One region of the Arthrobacter sp. Y3223065 genome, then DNA from elsewhere that is predicted to be linked to it. Evidence: riboswitches for the same ligand, from Rfam matches in the RefSeq annotation. Region 1 holds a riboswitch; the other holds the start of a gene.
The links. Region 1 has a riboswitch for S-adenosylmethionine ahead of AC5RUK_RS10500 (methionine ABC transporter ATP-binding protein). Riboswitches for the same ligand answer to the same signal wherever they lie in the genome.
Positions count from the first base shown of each region.

Region 2: it holds a riboswitch for S-adenosylmethionine, as region 1 does, so the genes downstream of both, AC5RUK_RS04960 (flavin reductase family protein) here and AC5RUK_RS10500 (methionine ABC transporter ATP-binding protein) in region 1, are expected to answer to the same signal.

Region 1 is NZ_JBNHGC010000003.1:408,739-412,964, forward strand. It holds gene AC5RUK_RS10490 (MetQ/NlpA family ABC transporter substrate-binding protein) at 1-890, opposite strand, end outside; gene AC5RUK_RS10495 (methionine ABC transporter permease) at 917-1,609, opposite strand; gene AC5RUK_RS10500 (methionine ABC transporter ATP-binding protein) at 1,606-2,664, opposite strand; SAM riboswitch class I at 2,778-2,869, opposite strand; gene AC5RUK_RS10505 (LLM class flavin-dependent oxidoreductase) at 2,949-4,226, opposite strand, start outside.
Region 2 is NZ_JBNHGC010000002.1:18,280-22,505, reverse strand. It holds gene AC5RUK_RS04980 (amino acid ABC transporter permease) at 1-35, shown strand, start outside; gene AC5RUK_RS04975 (amino acid ABC transporter ATP-binding protein) at 22-828, shown strand; gene AC5RUK_RS04970 (hypothetical protein) at 982-1,194, shown strand; gene AC5RUK_RS04965 (prephenate dehydratase) at 1,281-2,150, shown strand; SAM riboswitch class IV at 2,254-2,368, shown strand; gene AC5RUK_RS04960 (flavin reductase family protein) at 2,421-2,927, shown strand; gene AC5RUK_RS04955 (aldo/keto reductase) at 2,961-4,022, opposite strand.

The DNA of each region.
Region 1 (4,226 bases):
TTGACCAGCGGATCCTCCGTGGTGTGCAGGTACTCCTCGAGCCGCGGATCCGAGAAGATCTCGATCAGTTTCTTGCTCTCCGCGCTGTCCTTGAACTGGGTGCCGATCACCAGGCGGGAGGCGAATGTCTTCGGGGCGGCAGGGAACAGGATGCCCTTGTCGCGGCCGATCTTGCCAGCGTCGAACTGGGAGACGTAGCCGATCGCGGCATCGACTGAGTCGAGCATCCGCGGCATCGCCAGCAGGTCGGCTTCCTTCAGCTCGAAGCCGCGCGGGTTGCCGGTAACGTCGCGGATCTTTGCTGTTCGCGGCTCCACCGCCGGATCCAGCTCCAGCAGTCCCTCGCGCTGCAGCAGCCACAGCGCCTGGCCCTGGTTGGCGGAGTCGTTGGGCAGCAGCAGCACGGCTCCGCGCGGCAGGTTTTCCACCGAGCCGTAGCGGGTTGAGTAGAGGCCGAAGCCCCACTGGTACAGCTCCACCGTCGGCGTCAGTTCCAACCCGTTGGCGTCGGCGGGCTGCTGCATGTACCACTGGTGCTCGAAGATGGTGGCGTGGAACTGCCCATCGGCCACCGCGCGGTTGGCCTGGACCGGATCCTGCAGGCCCACAGCCTCGATCTGAACGCCGTAGTCGGGGGCGATTTCCTCGGCGACGAACTTCAGGATCTTCTCCTCCCCCGCCATCGCCGGTTCAAAGTGGACTTTCAGCGGCGAGGTGACCTCGCTGCCGGATGCCGCGACAGCCGGCCGGGACTGCTGCTGCACCAGCAGCAGCCCCAGGACCAGTGCGACGACGGCGGCAAAGGCGGCAATGCTCCACGGCAGGGCTGTGGTCTGTTTGCGCAGGGTGAAGCCATGGTCGTGGCCGGACCCGGCGGAAGGGGTGCTCATGATGTGATGCTCCTGTTGATCAGTGGCTAGGGGCGCAGCAGCGCGCGGGAGATCCGGTCGCCGGCAAACTGCACCAGCTGCACCGTGATGATCAGGACAACGATGGTGGCCGCCATGACGTGGGTGTCGAACCGTTGGTAGCCGTAGGTGACGGCCAGATAGCCGATGCCGCCGGCGCCGATGGTCCCGGCAATGGCCGAGTATTCGATCATCGAAATGGTGTTGAGCGTGACCGCCGAAGTAAGGCCCGGCAGGGCCTCGCGCAGCTGCGTCTGCCGGATGATCTGCCCGGTGGAACTGCCTGTGACCAGCCCGACGGCCATGTTCTCGCGCGGCAGATCGTTGAGTGCGTTCTGCACCAGCCGGGCGAAGAACGGAATGCCGGCCAGTGTCATCGGGACCACGGCTGCCGCGATGCCGATGGTCGTTCCGGTTACCCACTTGGTCAGCGGGATGATGGCGGCCATCAGCACCAGGAACGGGAGCGAGCGGCCCATGTTGACGAGCCAGCTGAGCGTTCCGTGCAGGCGCGGCCGGGGGAACAGACCGCGGCTGTCCGTGTTGTACAGCAGCACGCCGGTGGCGCCGCCGACCAGGATCACCATGACCATAACGATGCCGACCATCGCCCAGGTCTCGCCGTAGGCCGGCAGCAGCAGCGCGGGCAGGTCCGCCCAGGGCGTGTCCAGCCCGACGGCGGCGGTTTCTGCGGGCCTCATGCGCGCACCTCGATTTTCTCGTTCCTTGCATATTCGTCCGCGTCCGTCGGCGGCGTTTCCGCCGCGGTATCGGCACGGTGGCGTGCCTCTGCGGTAAGGCCCAGTCCGGCCAAGTAGGCGCGGACCTCGGCCTCCGGGCGGCCGGCGAGACCGATTTCGAAGCGGCCCAGCACCGCTTCGCCATGGGCTTCCACCGAACCGCCGAGCAGCGCCACGCTCACGTCCAAGCCGGTGGACAGGCGGGTCATCCACTCCGGGTCCACCGGCCCGTGCCGGTACGAGACGGACAGCGCGTACTCGAAGGAGGCTGGCAGCGGGAGGGCGCGGATTGGCAGCAGTTGGCGGCCGGCGGCGGAGGCCGGATCGGCCACTAGGGCGCCGATCGGCCCGTATTCGGCGACGCGGCCGCCGGAGAGCACGGCCACCTGGTCGGCGACGCGGCGCACCACGTCCATCTCATGGGTGATCAGGATGACCGACAACCCCAGTTCGGTGCGCACGTCGTCCAGCAGGTCCAAGATCTGCTGGGTGGACTCCGGATCCAGGCCCGACGTCGATTCGTCGGAGAGCAAAATCCGGGGACGAAGTGCCAGCGCCCGGGCGATGCCGACCCGTTGCTTTTGGCCGCCGGACAGTTGGCCGGGGTAGGCGTTGGCCTTGTGCAGCAGGCCCACCCGGTCCAGCAGTTCGGCCACGCGGTCCTCCATCTGAGCGGGCACCACGCCGAGGTTGCGCAGCGGCAGCGCCACGTTCTCGGCCACCGTCATCCGGCGCAGCAGGGCCGAGTGTTGGAAGATCGTGCCGATGGCGCGGCGTTCGCCGCGCAATGCCTGCCCGGACAGGGCGGAGAGGTCGCGTCCGTCCACCAGCACCTGGCCGGAAGTCGGTTTCTCCAACAGGGAAATGCAGTGGGAGAGGGTAGTCTTGCCGGCGCCGGAAGGGCCGACGACGGCGGTGATCGCCCCCTGCTCGATGGTCAGGTCGATGCCCTTGAGCACCTCGACCGTCCCGTGTCGTGTGTCGTAGCTCTTGTGCAGATTGCGGATTTCAATCATTGCGGGCCGCCCGCGGCATAGCTTTTCATGCTGCTCCTGAAGGTCAGGGAGCCCCGGGCACAGCCGATCACGGCGCGCAGGCATGGTGCGGCCGGTTCCGGCCCGGCCCGGGTTCTCCATCGGTTCTGGCGTTAGCACCGTGCGGCAGTTGCCGAGGTTGCTGCGGCGTCATCGAGCCAGATCTCTCGGCCGCTCTGGATGGTTCTTGCCGACGGCGGTGCCCGCCCGCCCTTAAGGGCGGCGCACCGGCGTCGTTGTTTAGCTGGTTCTGCTGCTGCCTACGCTTAGTCGACCAGCGCGTTCTGCAGGCGGAAGCCGGCGGCGCGGTGGTTCTCCGGCAGCTTGTCGCCGCGGCCGAAGAGCTTGTTGCGCAGGGTCCCCGGCGCGTACTCCGTTGGGTAGGCGCCCAGCTTCTGCAGTTCCGGCACGACGTATTCCACGATGTCCTCGAAGGTGCCCGGGGTGATGGCGTAGGCCAGGTTGAACCCGTCCACGTCGGTCTCGTCGACCCACTCCACCAGCTTGGCGGCCACCTCCGCGCCGGAGCCGACGGTGATCGGGCCGAAGCCGCCGACGCCGACCCATTCGGCCAGCTGGCGGATGGTCCACGGCTTGCCGCTGTCGCCGGAAGCCTTCTGGAAGGTTTCCACCGAGGACTGGATGGCATTGGACTTCACGTTCCCGCCGATCACGTCGTCCGGGCCGTAGGTGGAGAGGTCAACGCCCATCCAGCCGGAGATCAGCGCCAGCGCGCCGTTGATGTCCGCGTAGGACTTGTAGTCCTCGAATTTGGCCTGCGCGGTGGCGGTGTCCGGTCCGGTCACCACGGTCTGCATCGCGTAGATGCGCACGTCGTAGCGGTCGCGGCCCGCCGCTTCCACGGCGTCGCGGATCTTCTTCACCGACGCCGCGAGCATCTCCTTGGTCGGGCAGGTCACGAACACCGCCTCGGCGTTCCCGGCGGCGAACTCGGTGCCGCGCTTGGAGGCCCCGGCCTGGAAGATGACCGGGGTGCGCTGCGGGCTCGGCTCGGTGATCGCGATGCCGGGAACCTTGAAGTACTTGCCCTCGTGCCGGATCTCGTGGACCTTGGCCGGGTCGGTGAAGACGCCGGTCTCGGCGTCCTTGACCACGGCGTCGTCCTCCCATGAGCCCTCGAGCAGCTTGTAGATGACCTCGAGGTATTCGTCCGCGTGGTTGTAGCGCTCGTCGTGCTCCAACTGGTCTTCCTGGCCCATGTTGCGCGCCGCCGAGGGCAGGTAACCGGTGACCACGTTCCAGCCGACCCGCCCGTTGGTCAGGTGGTCCAGCGTGGCCAGGCGGCGGGCGAACGGGTACGGGTGCTCGTAGGCGGTGCCGGCGGTGACGCCGAAGCCGAGGTTCTCGGTCACCGCGGCCATCGCGGAAACCAGCATGAACGGATCGTTCACCGGGACCTGCGTGCCGGCGCGCAGCGTGGTCTCGTTGGAGGACCCGAAGACGTCGTAGGTGCCAAGCACGTCGGCGATAAACAGGCCGTCGAACAGGCCCCTTTCCAGCACCTTGGCCAGGTGGGTCCAGTA
Region 2 (4,226 bases), on a different contig from region 1:
TGGAGAAGAGGTTGGAACGCTATGTCGCCCACTGACGTCCCTGCCGCCCCCGCGCCGCAGCCCGGCGCCGCAGCCGGGCCCGTGCTCTCCGTGGAGGGGCTGCGCAAGTCCTTCGGCAGCAACCAGGTGCTCAAGTCCATCGACCTGTCCGTCCAGACGGGCGGGGTGCTGGCCCTGATCGGACCCTCCGGATCGGGCAAAACCACCGTGCTGCGGTGCCTGAACGGCTTGGAAACCCCCGACGGCGGCAGGGTCGCCTTTTCCGGCGGCCCAGCCGTGGACTTCGGTTCGCCGGTGAACCGGAAACAGATTGCCGCCCTGCGTGACCGCAGCGCCATGGTGTTCCAGCACTACAACCTGTTTCCGCACATGACCGTGCTGCAGAACATCATCGAGGGCCCGGTCCAGGTCCAGAAGCGGCCCAAGGCCGAAGCCGTGCGCGAGGCCAGGTCGTTGCTGGACCGCGTCGGGCTGTCCGGCAAGGAAGACCAGTACCCGCATCAGCTCTCCGGCGGGCAGCAGCAGCGGGTCGGCATTGTCCGGGCCCTGGCGCTCAAACCCTCGCTGCTGTTGTTCGACGAACCCACGTCGGCGCTGGATCCCGAGCTGGTGGGCGATGTGCTGCACGTCATCAAGGAACTGGCCGACGAAGGCTGGACCATGGCCCTGGTGACCCACGAGCTGGCCTTCGCCCGTGAGGTGGCCAGCGAAGTGGTGTTCATGGACGGCGGCGTGGTGGTGGAACGCGGGCACCCCGAACAGGTGCTGCGCGAACCGAAGGAAGAGCGCACCCGGCAGTTCGTCCACCGGCTGCTGAACCCGTTCTAACGCCACGCCCCATCCAAAATTCATCTGATGTCCATTGGGATGGCAGAATGTAAACTTCCATGCACCGTTCCGCATGGCAGGCTCGTTCCGGCCGGAAGCTTCCAACCCGCGTTTTCTCCTCTGCGGAAACCTCCGGCCACGAAAGGCAGAACCATGGCCACTTCCTTGGCTACCAAGTCCTTGACGGCACAGACGGCTTCCGAGGCGCACGATCTTCTCAATGCCGCGGTCGAAGAGTTGCAAGAGATCGCGGCCCTCGACGGCGACTGCGGCATCTTGGTCACGCGCACCGGCCCCGGACAGTTCACCGTGGAGTTGAGCGACGACGTGCCCTACGGCATCACCCAGGAATCCCATCTGTACTAAGCCGCTGGCGGGCCGGCCTTGTTTTGTGACGCCGGCAGGACCTCCGAAATGAAGCAACGGCCGGCCCCGGTGGGATAATTTCGCCCATGGCTCCAGCAATTGCGTACCAAGGTGAACCCGGCTCGAACTCCCATATGGCCTGCCTGGAAGTGCGCCCCGGTTGGGAAGCGGTGCCCTGTGCCAGCTTCGAGGACGCCTTCGCCGCCGTCACGGGCGGCGAGGCGGAACTGGCCATGATTCCCATCGACAATTCGATCGCCGGCCGGGTGGCGGACATCCACGCGCTGTTGCCCAAGACCACCCTGCAGATCGTCGAAGAGTTTTTCCTGCCCATCCGCTTCAGCCTGCTGGGCATACGCGGGGCCACGGTGGAGCAGGCCCGCGAAGTGCACAGCCACATCCACGCGCTGGGCCAGTGCCGTAAACTCATCCGCCGGCTCGGCCTGATTCCGGTGATCGCCGGCGACACCGCCGGCTCCGCACGCGAGGTCGCGGAGTGGAACGACCCGACCAAGGTCTCGCTGGCGCCGCCGATGGCCGCCGAGCTCTACGGCCTGGAAGTGTTCGCGGAAAAGGTCGAAGACGATCCGACGAACACCACCCGGTTCGTGGTGCTGGCCGACCGCCGGCCGGTCCCGTCCCGCGAGGAGCTGCCCGGTCCGGCCGTGACCAGCTTCGTCTTCCGGGTGCGGAACGTGCCGTCGGCGCTGTACAAGGCGCTGGGCGGATTCGCCACCAACGGCATCAACATGACCCGGCTGGAGAGCTACATGGTGGGCGGCGAGTTTGCCGCCACCATGTTCATGGTGGACGTCGAAGGCCACCCGGACGACCAGGCCATGGTCCACGCCTTCGAGGAACTGGACTTCTTCACCACGGAGATCCGCCTTCTGGGCGTCTATCCGGCGCATCCGTTCCGCCAACAGACCGTGCGCCCGGACGGCGTCGCCCGGTAGCAGTGGGGCAACAGCCGTCGGGCAGCCTCGAGTAAACCGCGGCATTTGACGAACTGTTACCGGCGTTTGACCCAGGCCCTTCCCCGCTCTTAGCGTGGAGACGAATCAAGAGCGCCAACTACACAGCCCTGGCTGGTTGGCCGGCAACCCTCTACCGTAGCGGGGTGCTCCAGGTGATGATTCGGCCCGCCGGGTATGTCGGCAGGCAAGTACGCGTATCCTCCCGCAGCAGCTCGGCAGCAGCGGATGCGCCCAAGCCCCAAGGACGCCATGTCGCTACACAATGACCTGACACCAAACACGTTGCGCTCCGCCTTCGGCCGCTTCCCCTCAGGAATCGCGGCGCTATGCGCGATCGTCGACGGCGAGCCCCAGGGCATCGTCGCCTCCTCGTTCACCGTCGGCGTCTCCCTCGAGCCGCCGCTGGTGATGTTCGCCGTGCAAAACACCTCCCGGACCTGGCCGGTGGTCCGCCGGGCCGACCGGATCGGCGTCTCGGTGCTCGGCACCGGGCACGACGGCGTCTGCCGCCAGATCGCGTCCAAGAACGGTGACCGCTTTGCCGGCCTCGGCCTGCACGGCACAGACGACGGCGCGCTGTTCCTGCACGACGCGGCGCTGTGGCTGGACTGCTCGGTGCACCAGGAGGTCCCGGCCGGGGACCACCACGTCGTGCTGCTGCAGGTGCACGGCCTGTCCACGCACGACGGCACCCACGAGCCCCTGGTCTTCCACGATTCCGGGTTCCGCCGGCTGGAACAGCCGGCCTTCGTCTAGGACGAACGTTACCGCGACGGCGGCAGCGGCCAGCTAGGGCAGAGGCCTGCCTCGGGCAGCCACCCACAGGGAGTACCACTCCTGGCGGGTCATCGCCGTTCCGACCGCCTCCGCCTGGGCACAGGCCCGGATCCGGTCCGGGCTGCTGGTACCGACGACCGGCCGGATGCCTGAGGGATGCCGCAGCAGCCAGCCCAGCACCACGGCTTCCGGCGGGCAGCCCTTGTCCCGGGCAAGTTCCGTGACCAGGGCAGTGGCCGAATGATCCGCCGGGAGTGAGGCGTCCGCCCGTGAGGAAGCATCCGTTGTCGCAGCCCCCTCTGCCGCCCGGACGTGATTCTGCGCGATCCCGTCGGCGGGCGTTCCCGCGCCGGCCGCCGCCCCGGCCAGGCCTGCCGCACGCCCGCTGTAGCGGCCCTGGGCCAGCGCGCCCCAGGCCTGCAGTTCCACCCCGTTGGCGGCGCAGTATTCCAAGGTGCCGTGCGGGAAGTTGGTGCCCGTCCCGTCCGGGTGGTTCACCAGCACGCCGGACTCCAGCCAGTCGCGTCGGTACAGGCTCATTTCCAGCTGGTTTACCGCCAGCGGCTCATCCAGCGCCGACTGCAGCCAGCGCATCTGGTCGCCGGACATGTTCGAGACACCAAGACGGCGGACCTTCCCGGCCATCCGGAGCTCGTTGAACGCCGCGGCGATCTCTTCGGCCGGCGCCAGCGGATCCGGCCGGTGGATCAGCAGCGTGTCCAGGTGATCGGTGTGCAGCCGGCGCAGGCTTTCGTCGGTGCGGGCCAGGATGGCTTCGCGCGAGGAGTCGTATTGCCCGACCAGGCCGGGTATCGGCAGCCGGATACCGTATTTGCCCTGCAACCTGATCGAATCGCGCAGCTCGGGACGTTCCGCCAGCACCCGCCCGAACGCAGCCTCGGCCTTGCCGTGGGCGTAGATGTCGGCGTGGTCGAACGTCGTGATCCCTGCCTCCAGTGCCGCAGCGACGGCCGCGTGCGCGGCCGCAACGTCAGCCGCTTCCAGCGGCCCGCTCCCCCAGCCGCCGCCCAAACCCATGCACCCGAAAATGAGCCGGGATCCGGCGTCGTCCATTGGTAGTTCCCCCTTCGCTGGGCAGGTTCCCAGCGTACGACGGCGGTGCCCCGGAAGCAGCGGGAGGGTGCCGCCACACGTTGCCCGTGCCCCAGGAGCATTCCGATCTGGACGAAGCAACGGCGCCTACCAATGCGCCGTACCCACCCCGAACCGCCTTGCGAGGCTGTCTCCTACGAGGGATGCGCGGTGCCGATGACCTGA